Regions from separate parts of the Gordonia sp. NPDC003950 genome, predicted to be linked through region 2. Evidence: predicted binding sites of a transcription regulator. Region 2 holds the regulator's gene; the other holds the start of a gene.
The links. The regulator LexA, encoded in region 2, represses DNA repair genes until DNA is damaged. The targets are predictions, from matches to a motif close to CGAACANNTGTTCG.

Region 1 (5,967 bases), on a different contig from region 2:
TTCGACCGTCAGCATGTTCGCCGGGGCGTTGGCCTACCGTACCGATCTGAGCTCGGACGAGGTGGCCGACACCGCGAGGACCATCGAGGAGAATTCCCGGCTCGCGCTGACCGAACTGCGTGAGGTGCTCGGCGTGCTGCGTGAGGGTCCGGGTGACGCCGATCCGGAGCAGCCGCAGGTGGGTCCGGCCGAGATCGATGATCTCGTCGCAGCGGCCGACGACACCGGTATTCGGGTGACCTACACGCGCACAGCGGATCTCGACGAGATGCCGGCGAGCACCGTGCGAACCCTGTATCGCTGTGTGCAGGAGGGGTTGACCAACGCGCGTAAGCACGCTCCGTCGTCGGCGGTGACCGTGCGGATCGAGGCGGGTGCGCAGTCGGGGGTGGATCTGCTCGTGGTCAATCCGTTGCCGATCGGCGGTGTCCCCGCGGCCCTGCCGCGTTCGGGTCTCGGGCTGATCGGTGTCGCCGAACGAGTGGAACTCAGCGGCGGTCGGCACTCGACGACGCGCACCGACGACGGGATGTTCATTCTGCATGTGTGGCTGCCCGGCACGGGTGCGCCCGAGTGAGGGAGTGGTGACCGCCATGGCACGTCTGATGATCGTCGACGACGATCCACTGGTCCGATCGGGGCTGAAGTTGTTGCTCGGTGGCGATCCGGCGTTGTCGATCGTGGCCGAGGCACCCGATGGTCGTGCGGCACTGGAGGTCTTCGCCGCCGATCCGGTGGATCTGGTGCTGATGGATCTGCGGATGCCGGTGATGGACGGGATCGCGGCCACCGCGGCGCTCAAGGAACTCGAGGCACCGCCCGCGGTCATCGTGCTGACCACCTTCGACGCCGACGACTATGTGATGCGTGCGTTGGCCGTCGGCGCCGACGGATTCCTGCTGAAGGACACCCCGCCGGAGAAGATCGTCGCGGCGATCGCCGATGTGCTCGCCGGTCAGCCCGCACTCAGTCCGTCGGTCACGGCGGCGTTGATCAAGCAGGTGGTGGATTCCCCCGACCGCGCGGGCACGGTCCGGGCCCGGGCGAACCTCGACTCGCTGACCGAACGGGAACGGACCGTGGCGATCTGGTTGGCCAAGGGGGCATCGAATGCGGAGATCGCGGCGGCGCTCTACATGAGCGTGGCGACGGTCAAGGCACACATCACCCACATCTTCGCGAAACTCGGTGTCGCGAACCGGGTTCAGGTGGCGATCCTCGTCCACGATGCCGGGTGGGAGTAGCGGGGTCGGCCCGGATCTGTCCGTGTCAGACGGGTTCGGGGACCGGTGTCGGCCTCCCGCGTCCGGCGGCGAGGAAGGAAGCGATCGCGATCACGGCGGCGATCAGCATGACCACGGCCAGTGGGGCGGCGGTGTCCGGGCCCTGGATGCTGACCAGTGGGGACACCAGTGCGCCGAGACCGAATTGCAGCGCGCCCAGCACCGCCGAGGCGCTGCCGGCGTGCGAGCCGACCGCCGACATCGCGAGGGCGGTCGCGTTGCCGAAGATCATGCCGAGGCTCCCGACCATGACGAACAGCGGCGCAGCCAGCCACATCGCCGGTGCAGCGGTGACGACGAGAACTCCGAAGGTGATGACCGCCAGGGACATCACCGATAGTCCGATGCCGACCAGGTGGCGGACCTGGCGGGTGGCGACCAGTCGTGCGGCCAGTGCACTGATGGCCATCAGGGCGAGCGCGTTGGCGCCGAATGCCAGCCCGTAGCCGCCGCTGCTGAGTCCGATCATGTCCTGATAGACGAACGGCGACGCGGAGATGTAGGCCATCATGACCGCGAACGAGAACGCGAATGTGCCGGCGTAGCCGAGGAATCCCGGCCGGAGCAGCTCACGCGGTGAGGCCGCGGCGGCGGCCGTGGCGGTGGTGGCCGCGGCATCGCGCCGACGTCGGTCCGGGGGCAGTGTCTCGCGGACGACGCCGATGATCGACACCAGCATGAGGACCGAAATGCCCAGTACCACAACGAGAATCCCGCGCCAGCCGATCGGGTTCACCAGGAATCCGCCCAGCAGTGGTGCGAGGACAGGGGCCACGCCACCGACGATCATCATCAGGCTGAACGCCCGTGCCGCGGCCCGGCCGGCTGTCAGGTCGGAGATGATCGCCCGGCCGATCACCATTCCGGCCGCACCGCCGAATCCCTGCGCGAAGCGTGCGGCCACCAGGACGCCCACCGACGGCGCGATCACCGCGACGATGCCGGCGGCCACGCACAGTGCTGCGCCGAACAGCAGGGGACCGCGACGACCGAACCGATCCGACAGCGGGCCGAACGCCAACTGCCCGGTCGTCACGCCGACCAGAAAGGCGGTCAGCGTCAGCTGGATGGCGGTCGCCGAGGCCGACAATTCGCCGGTCATCTCGGGGAATGCGGGCAGGTACAGGTCGGTGGCGAAGGGTGCGACCGCCGACAGCAGCGCGAGTACCAGCAGCAGCGGACCGGTGATCGCTCGCTCGGTGCGCGGTTCGCTGGTCACGGACGCGGTGGTCGACGAGGTCATATAGTTATGAGATCATATCCAAATGAGTGATGTCGAATCGTACGGCCCTGCTGCGGGGTCGATGGGCGACGCCGGGTTGAGCGTGAACCTTCTCGTCGATATCGCCGAGGTGGTTCTGCGGGTGGCACGAGAGATCGAACCCCATGGGCCGGCCGGAGTCAGTGGGGTCGTTCCGCTCAATGGCAGCGAAGTCCTGGTGATGCGCTGGATTCATCACAATCCCGGGACGTGTCCCGCCGAGGGGGCCACGGCGACGGGCCTCAAGCGCAGCAACTTCTCGGCCGTGCTGCGTTCACTGGAGGCCAAGGACATGGTGCGACGCAGTCCCGATCCCGACGACGCGCGGTCGGTGCGGTTGTATGCGACACGACGAGCCGAGACCTCGATCGCGCGACTCCACGACTTCTGGCGGCGGCGACTGACCGGTGCTCTCGACCAGGCTTCCGCGGATTCATCCCTCTCTGAAGCTGAATTACTCACCGCGCGAATGGTTCTCGAGCGACTCTCGGCGGGCCTGCGCACCGCGCGCTGAGTTGTTGATCGGGTCGGGGCTTCGTCGGAGGGGCGTACATGCGCGCCCGTGTGAATTCTGTTCACCACAGGGGCTTGCGTTCACCACAGTTCACCGCAGGGGAAACTGTTCACTGAAGGTACGAAATGCATTGCAACCGTTACATATTCATCTTGTGATCCACCCCATGGCGAACTGGTGATCGGCTATAATAGATGGCAGCGGCACTCACACAGGGGGACGAATGAGCGACCACGATCTCGCCGAGATTCTCGACGTCATCATCGACAACCTCACCGAACCGAGCATCGACCAGAAGTCGCTGACCGACCGGCACGCCACCGAGGTGATGACCCAACTGCGCCTCATCCGCAACCTCGTCGACCACCTGTGCGTGGTGTTCACCGGACACCTCGAACAACTCCACGTCGCCACCCGCCAAGGACGGAAACTCCGAGAACTGTTGATCTGCATGGGATATCCACCCGCCGTCGCACAGCGCTACCTCAGACTAGCCGCCGCCACCGACATCCCCCGCGTCACCGCAAGCACCGCACTCGGCTCCCTCAGCTCCGAACACGCCGACGCCATCATCCGCGGACTGACCCACATCGCCCACCGCTCCCCCGAAGACGTCACCTCCGACATGCGGCACGACCACACCATCACCCTGCTCTCCCACGCCGGAGCCGGAATGGCCCCCTCCGACATCCAGAAGTACGCCCGACAACTCGGCAACCACCTCGCCGCCGACGCCGACGGCGGCCTCCCCGCCGCCGAGGACCGCAGCGTCAACGAACTGTCCCTGCACCATGATGCGGACGGACGACTCGCCGTGAAAGCCGACCTGGATGTCACCGTCGGAGAGAAACTGTGCACCGCGATCGACGTGCTGTCCGCCCCCGTACCCCAACCCGACGGCAGCAACGATCCCCGCTCCACCGAACGCCGCCAAGCCGACGCCCTCGAAACCCTCCTCGACGCGGCCGTCCGCGGCCTGGCCGATGACACCATCCCCACCACCGCCCGCCTCGAGGTCCTCATGATCCGCTCCGCCGACGACCCGGCCGCAGCGTCACTGCCGCACTCCGGGCCCGTCACCGAATCCACCGCCGACATGCTCAGCTGTGACAGTGCCGTCACCGACATCACCACCAACGGTGACGGCGTCCCACTGAACGTCGGCCGCCGCAAACGGTTCTTCACCAACGCCCAACGCAAGGCCTACATCGTCCGCGACGACGGCTGCATCAAATGCGGCGCACCCGCCTCCCGCTGCCACGCCCACCACATCCAGGCGTGGAGCGAGGGCGGCGCCACCGACCTCGACAACGGATGCCTGCTCTGCCCGTCGTGTCACGACGACATCCACCACGGCGGATGGGCCGTCATCATGGGCGCCGACCGACACCCATGGCTCATCCCACCAGCCACCGTCGACCCCAAGCAACGTCCTCAGCCCGCCTACAACCGCCGCACCATGCGACTCGACGACGCCGCCTGACCCACCCCCGCAACAGACCAGCGCGCGACGTCTGACCCGGTACCAAACGGGCCACCACAAGTCTTCGTTCTTTGACAAGTCCACAGAGAAACTGCGCGGGTTCGCATCCGACGATGAGCAGCACACCACTGCGGCACTCGGATCCGAACCCGGCCGGCCCCGCCATGTGGTGGCGAAGTCGCTCGTCCGTCGGCACACTGGATCGCAGTAGATGCCTGTCACCGATGCCGGGCCGCGACAAGGGAGGCCCTCGATGGCTGGTCAGAACGGACCCTTCGGATTCGATCCCGAGGATTTCGACCGCTTCGCGCGGGAAGCCGGGGAAGGGCTGCGGCAGGTCTTCGGACGTGCGATGTCCGAACCCGGTGCGGCGAGTGTGTTCTCGACGTTCATGGAGGGATCGTCGGCGCGACGGTCCGCACCCCAGCCGAAGACCGCCGGCGAGGCCGGCGCCGGCGTGTGGGCCGTGTTCGTCGTCGACGAGCCGGGCGGTGCCCGAGTCGAGCAGGTGTTCTCCAGTGAGATCGACGCGCTGCGCGCCAATCAGCACAACACCGACCCCAAGCGCCGGGTCCGCTTCCTCCCGTACGGGATCGCCGTCAGTGCGCTGGAAGGATCCGCGCTGGATTCAAGCGACGGAGATGCCGACAACGGCGCCGATCGCGGCTGATATGCAGCGGCACTGGTGAACTCACTGCGCTGAGCGCAGCGCCTCGCGGCGCGCCTTCGCCTCGGCGAATCGTCGCTGGGCCACCGGTGTCTGCGGATTCAGCTGCGGTACCTCGATGGGGCGACCGTCGTCGCCCATCGCGACCATCGTGAAGTAGCAGCTGTTGGTATGACGGCGCTCCCCGGTCTGGATCGACTCGGTCTCCACCCGGATGCCGACCTCCATGGACGTGCGGCCGGTGAAATTGACCGACGCCGACAGGATCAGCAGTTCCCCGACGCGGATCGGTTCGCGGAAGATGACCCGATCCACCGACAGCGTGACGGCGTAGTGCCGCGAGTACCGACTGGCACAGGCGTAGGCGACCTGGTCGAGGAGTTTCAGCAGTGCTCCGCCGTGCACGTTCCCGGCGAAATTCGCCAGGTCCGGCGTCATCAGCAGCGACATCGACAACGTGCACCGGTCGGCTCCGGGCTGGACGGACGGGTCGACGTCAGGGCCCGCCGTCGTCGGCGTGCTGGGGGAGGACATGGGCAATCTTAGGCACAGACACCGGGGCCCTGCAGGACCATCGACTGCACCCGGACTCGCCGCCTGCGGCAGGATGATGCGGGTGCTCACACTCGCCGAGGCCGCGGTCAGTCCCGACCGCACCAGCGCCGTCACCTTATTCTGGATCGCCCTGGCCGCGGTGATCGCACCACTGGTCGCACGCGCAACCCGCCGGTACGTGCCGGAGGTGGTCGTCCTGCTGGT
Region 2 (5,967 bases):
GCATGCCCTCGTCGAGGGTGACTGGCGGACGAATCATCGTTTCTTCGAACAGAATCGGCAGTTGCTGACCGAGGCCGCCGACGTCGAGCACCGGGCACGGCGTCGCGATGTGGTGATCTCGGAGGAGCAACTCTACGAGTTCTACGACAAGCGCATCCCCGCCGAGGTGACCTCGGCGCGGCACTTCGACACGTGGTGGAAGTCGGCGCGGCGCACCGACCCGACCCTGCTGGATCTGACCCCCGCCGATGTGGCCGCCGACGTCGTCGTCGCCGACACCGACTATCCGGGGGCATGGCAGCAGGGCGACACCCGCCTGGAACTGCGCTACCGATTCGAGCCGGGCGCACCCGACGACGGGGTCACCGTCGTCATTCCGCAGGCCCTGCTCCCCCACGTCCGCAACGCCGGATTCGATTGGCTGGTACCGGGAATGCGATCGGAACTGGCCACCGAACTCGTCAAGACCCTGCCCAAACAGCTTCGCAAGACGATGGCCCCGGCACAGCGCTTCGCCGACCTGGCCCTGTCCCGGCTGACGCCTCGCTCCGAACCATTGGTCCGTGGGCTGGCCCGCGAGTTGTCGACGATCACCCGGCACACCGTGACACCGGCGGACTTCGCCGTCGATCGGCTGCCCGCCCACCTGCGGATCACCTTCGCCGTCGTCGACGAGGCCGGCGAGATCCGCAGGCGCAGCAAATCCTTCGCAGACCTCGCCGCCGATGTCTCGGATCGTCGCCCGACACCACCGGCCGACGTGCACACCACCTGGACCGCCGACGGAATCGGCACCCTCGCCGTCACGGAGACCGCCGACGTCGCGGGCCAACGCATCACCCGCCATCCCACGTTGCGTGCCGTCGGCGAGCCGGGCCGATCCGTGGGCGTCGCGCGGGCCACCGCCGCCACCGAGGACGAGGCCAACCGGATGCGGGTCGCCGGTGTCATCGCGCTGCTCGACCACACCATCACCGGACTCTCGTCGAAGGCATCGTCGGGCCTCGACCCTGCGGGGCGACTCGCGTTGAGCCAGAACCCCTACCGGGATGCGAGCGAGTTCTTCGCCGACTGCACCAGGCGGGCCATCCGGGATCTCGTCGACGTCGACGCGGCGGCCCGGGTGCGGTCACCGCAGCAGTTCGGTGCGCTGGCCGCCGCACTCGGTCCGCGCGTGCGTACGGCCGCACCGGAGTATCTCGCCTCGGCCGTCAACGCACTCCGGATGGTTGCGCCGCTGCGTCAGGCAATCGATGAGCATTCCGGTCATGTCGCCGCCGATGACGTCGCCGAGCAACTGGCCAACCTGATCTTCGACGGCTTCGTCCTGGCCACTCCCCGTGAGCACCTGGCCGACCTCCCGAGATATCTGGCGGCCGCACGCGAGCGGCTGGAACACCTTCCGGGATCGGCGGACCGGGACCGGGCGGCCATGAGCGCGCTCGACAGGGTCACGGGGCGGTGGAATCAGCGACTCGCCGAGGTACCCGAGGCCCGTCGCGATCTCGTCAACGAGCAGGCGCATTGGATGGTCGAGGAACTGCGGGTGGGTCTGTTCGCCCAGCGGCTGGGCACCCGATATCCGATCTCGGAGAAGCGCGCGTTACGAACCCTGGATCGACTCGGCTGAGAGGGCGTCGGATGTATCCGTGCCGTTGCGCCGCGTGAGGTTGCCCTGCAAATCGTCGATCTCGCGTTGGAAGTCCTCGAGGGAATCGAACGACCGGTACACCGACGCGAACCGCAGATAGGCGACCTCGTCGAGGTCGCGCAACGGTTTGAGAATGGCGAGACCGACCTCGTTGCTGGGGATCTCCGCAACGCCCGAGGCGCGCACCGTCTCTTCGACCTGCTGCGCCAACTGGGCCAGATCGTCCTCGTGGACGTGCCGTCCCTGGCACGCGCGGCGCACCCCGCGCATCACCTTCTCCCGACTGAACGGTTCGGTGACGCCGTTGCGCTTGACCACCGCCAGCACGGCGGTCTCCACGGTGGAGAATCGTCGGCCACAGGCGCTGCACGAACGGCGACGACGGATCGCCTGTCCCTCGTCGGCGACTCGGGAGTCGATGACCTTGGTGTCATCATTCCTGCAGAACGGGCAGCGCATGCATCGAGAATAGCGCCTCACCGCTCAGCGATATGCGGGCGTCAGCAGCGCCTGACCGACATGCAGGGCGCTGCCACCCATGTCGTTGAGCTCGACGATCTGGTCGATGACCGCCTGCCGCGGCATCTCGGGTGCCACGCGCGCGGCGACGGAGTTCAGCGACTCCCCCGCCCGGACGTGCACCACCTGCGTGGCCACCGGCGTTGGGGCGGTGGATTCCTGGTAATCGCTGCCGGCGACACCGATCAACCACACCAGCATCGCCAGCGCCACCCCGGTCAGCAGGGCCACCGCGGCACCGCGACGGCCCGCCCGACGGGACTGCGACACGGGCCCGGCGCACGGCGTCCCGGCCGGGCGCCTGGGGATCGCGACCCGAGGCCGATCGACCGGACGATTGTCGGCGGGGCGGTGGAGGTGCCGGTGCCGCGCCACCGGGGTGGCGCGGCGAGCCGGCCGTCCTGCGTGCACGATCGCGCCGCGCCGGGCCGTGACATCGTCTCGCACCGCACACCGGGCGTCGGGAAAGGCACCCAAACGGGCACCGGACGGGGAGCGCCGAACCGTCGCCCGACGCGCCTGACCTGCGGTTTCATTGCGAACCAAGGCGTTCTGCATGAGAGTCTCCGATCTCGATCACTTCTCGATCACTCGTTCGAGGAACTGATGTTCGAAGTTCTATCACGCACCTCCGACAATTTCTCGCAACACGTCGAACAAGTGTTTGAAGTTGTCGGTGACCTGGACTAATCTGGCCGTTGACCAGCAGCGCAGACCCGCGGACAGCCCCGGCCGCACCCCGGACAACCGACCGCACGGGACAACCGACAACACCGGACAACCGACAACACCGGACAACCGACCGCACCGGACAACCGACAACACCGTCCGACCACGACAGAGTTTCCGACCGAAAGGATCGAACACCCGATGAGTGAGAAGAACCGACGTTCGACGACGTCGACGTCGTCGACCAAGCGCGGCCGCGGACCGGCCGCCGCCGACGAGCCGGAGGTCCCGTTCGACGCGGCGACCGCGGAGGCCTCGCTCACGCCGCGTCAGCGGGGCGTGCTCGATGTCATCCGCAAGTCGGTGCGCGAGCGCGGCTATCCGCCGAGCATCCGCGAGATCGGCGACGCCGTCGGGCTGGCCTCGACGTCGTCGGTCGCCCATCAGCTGCGGACACTGGAACGCAAGGGACTGCTCAAGCGCGACCACAACCGCCCGCGTGCGGTCAACGTGCAGGACGGCGAGCACACCCCACCGGACGACACCGCGGTCGCGTCGAATCTGCCCGCCCCCACCTTCGTCCCGGTTCTCGGACGCATCGCGGCCGGTGGACCGATCCTCGCCGAGGAGGCCGTCGAGGACGTCTTCCCGCTGCCGCGTGAACTCGTCGGCGAGGGATCACTGTTCCTGCTGAAGGTGGTCGGCGAGTCGATGATCGACGCCGCGATCTGCGACGGCGACTGGGTCGTCGTGCGCCAGCAGAACGTGGCCGACAACGGTGACATCGTCGCCGCGATGATCGACGGCGAGGCCACCGTGAAGACCTTCAAGCGCAAGGACGGTCATGTGTGGCTGATGCCGCACAATGAGCATTTCGAACCGATTCCCGGCGACGACGCCGCCATCCTGGGCAAGGTCGTCACGGTGATGCGCCGGATCTGATCGGGCCCCGGGCCCGCCCGATGCGGCGCTCGCCGAGGTTCAGCCGGCGAGCGCCGCGGTGGCGGCGGCACGTGCGGCCGCGGGTGAGGAAGTCGCCAAGGCTGCACTCGCTGCGGCGCGGCACGCATCGAGGGTGGCGCCACCGAGTTTGGCGCCGACCGCTGCCGACGCCGCCGGCGCACTCGACAACGAGGTGACGCCGAGTCCGACGAGTACGCAGGCCAGCAGCGGATCGGCGGCGGCCTCACCGCAGACGCCGACCGGTTTGTCCATCCGCTTTCCGGCCTCGGCCACCATCGAGATGAGTGCGAGCACCGCGGGCTGCCACGGATCGGTGAGTTCGGCCAGATCGGCCGACATCCGGTCGGCCGCCATCGTGTACTGCGTCAGGTCGTTGGTACCGATCGACACGAAGTCGACCTCGGCGAGGATCGACGACGCGAGTATCGCGGCGGACGGGATCTCGACCATCACGCCGGCCACCAAGCCGCGCCCGCGCACCGCGGCGGCAAACTCCGCGGCCTCCTCGGCCGAGGCGATCATCGGCGCCATCACCCACGGAGTACTTCCGGTCTCGCGGGCCGCCGCCGCGATCGCGTTGAGTTGCCCGGCCCTGATCTCCGGGTGTCGAGCGGTGATCCGATTACCCCGGACCCCCAGGGCCGGGTTGGCCTCGGTGCCGTGGTCGACGAATTTCAACGGCTTGTCCGAACCCGCGTCGAGCGTCCGCACGACGACCTTCTGGCCCGCGAACGCCTCCAGCACCTCGCGGTAGAGCTCGGTCTGCTCCGCCACCGTGGGCGCCTCGGCGCTGTCGAGGAAGGCCAGCTCGGTGCGGAACAGGCCCACTCCCTCGACCGGATACGCGGTGGCGGCGCGCGCGGAGACGCCGTCGGCCACGTTGGCCAGGATGTCCACCGCGTGACCGTCGGCGGTGCACCCCGGCCCCGACCAGCCCGCCACGAGTTCCGCCTCGCGTCGGCTCTCATCGACGGCCACCCGTGCCTGATCCGGATCCGGTTCCACCACAACGGTTCCCGCGGTGCCGTCGACGAGCACCAGGGTTCCGGCGGTCACCTCGTCGAGATCGGCGACCGCGACGATGCACGGAATGCCCAACTGCCGGGCGATGATCGCGGTGTGACTGGTCGGACCGCCGAGCCGGGTGACCAGCGCGGTGACCAGTTTGGGGTCGAGTCCGGCGGTGTCGGCCGGTGCCAGATCGGCGGCGAACAGCACCGAGGGCTCGGCGGGCACCGGCACACCTGGTTCGGGTTGTCCGAGCAACTCGGCCACGACACGATCACGGACATCGTTGAGATCGGTGACGCGCTCGGCCATCAGACCACCGAGTTTGGTGAACAGCGCGGCGAACTGCTCGGTCGCCGCGGTCGCGGCCGACGCCGCCGACGACCCGGAGGAGATCAGCTTGCCTGCCGCGCCGATCCACCCGCGGTCCTCGGCGAGGCCCGCGGTCGCGATGAGAACCTCCGCGGCCGCACCGGAGGCATGTGAGGCACGTTCGCGCAGTCGGGCGGCCACCAGCCCGGCCGCGTCGACGAAGCGGGACAACTCCGCCTCCCGCGCGTCCTCGGGGATCGTCACGGTGTCGTGCACCGGGGCGATCCGCTCGCCGGGGCGAACCACCGGCCCGTAGGCCTTCCCGCCGACCACGGGAGTCCCACGCAGTTCCTGACCCTGCTGATGTTCCACTGCGTTGCCCTTCGTTCGAGGTTCGTATCAGCCGTCGTCGGCCGATCTGTGGTCCGTGCTGTCTCGAGATCGCTCTCTCGGCGGCCCGATCTGTGAAGAATCTGCCCGCCACACATCTCTTGTGATTGAAGTTACAAGAAATCCTTGACTTGTCAACACAAACAGGCGTAAACAAAGACATAGCAACACCGACTTCCACTCAAACCCACATGGACGCAGACATGCCGTCACCCGTCCTCTCCGATCGGAGCAATGTGTACGCCGAAGAAAGACAGCAGGCGATTGCCGAACTGGTTCGTTCGCATGGCCGCGCATCGGTTAGCTCGCTCGCCGAGCGATTCGATGTCACCAGCGAGACAGTGCGCCGCGACCTGGCGACCCTCGAGCGCTCCGGACACCTGCAACGCGTCCATGGCGGCGCGGTCCGACCCGAACTGGTTCAGCTCATCGGCGAGCAGGACATCGCCGAACGC

Region 1: the regulator LexA is predicted to act here: its motif matches at 3,229-3,242, upstream of ACWETB_RS14235 (DUF222 domain-containing protein).

What each region holds. Positions count from the first base shown of each region.
Region 1 is NZ_JBSGIT010000014.1:103,964-109,930, reverse strand. Features, by position in the region: gene ACWETB_RS14255 (sensor histidine kinase) at 1-577, shown strand, start outside; gene ACWETB_RS14250 (response regulator) at 594-1,244, shown strand; gene ACWETB_RS14245 (multidrug effflux MFS transporter) at 1,270-2,526, opposite strand; gene ACWETB_RS14240 (MarR family winged helix-turn-helix transcriptional regulator) at 2,549-3,058, shown strand; gene ACWETB_RS14235 (DUF222 domain-containing protein) at 3,282-4,541, shown strand; gene ACWETB_RS14230 (hypothetical protein) at 4,795-5,211, shown strand; gene ACWETB_RS14225 (acyl-CoA thioesterase) at 5,233-5,658, opposite strand; gene ACWETB_RS14220 (cation:proton antiporter) at 5,819-5,967, shown strand, end outside.
Region 2 is NZ_JBSGIT010000007.1:75,966-81,932, reverse strand. Features, by position in the region: gene hrpA (ATP-dependent RNA helicase HrpA) at 1-1,630, shown strand, start outside; gene nrdR (transcriptional regulator NrdR) at 1,604-2,110, opposite strand; gene ACWETB_RS07905 (LysM peptidoglycan-binding domain-containing protein) at 2,135-2,440, opposite strand; gene lexA (transcriptional repressor LexA) at 3,041-3,781, shown strand; gene ptsP (phosphoenolpyruvate--protein phosphotransferase) at 3,821-5,494, opposite strand; gene ACWETB_RS07890 (DeoR/GlpR family DNA-binding transcription regulator) at 5,749-5,967, shown strand, end outside.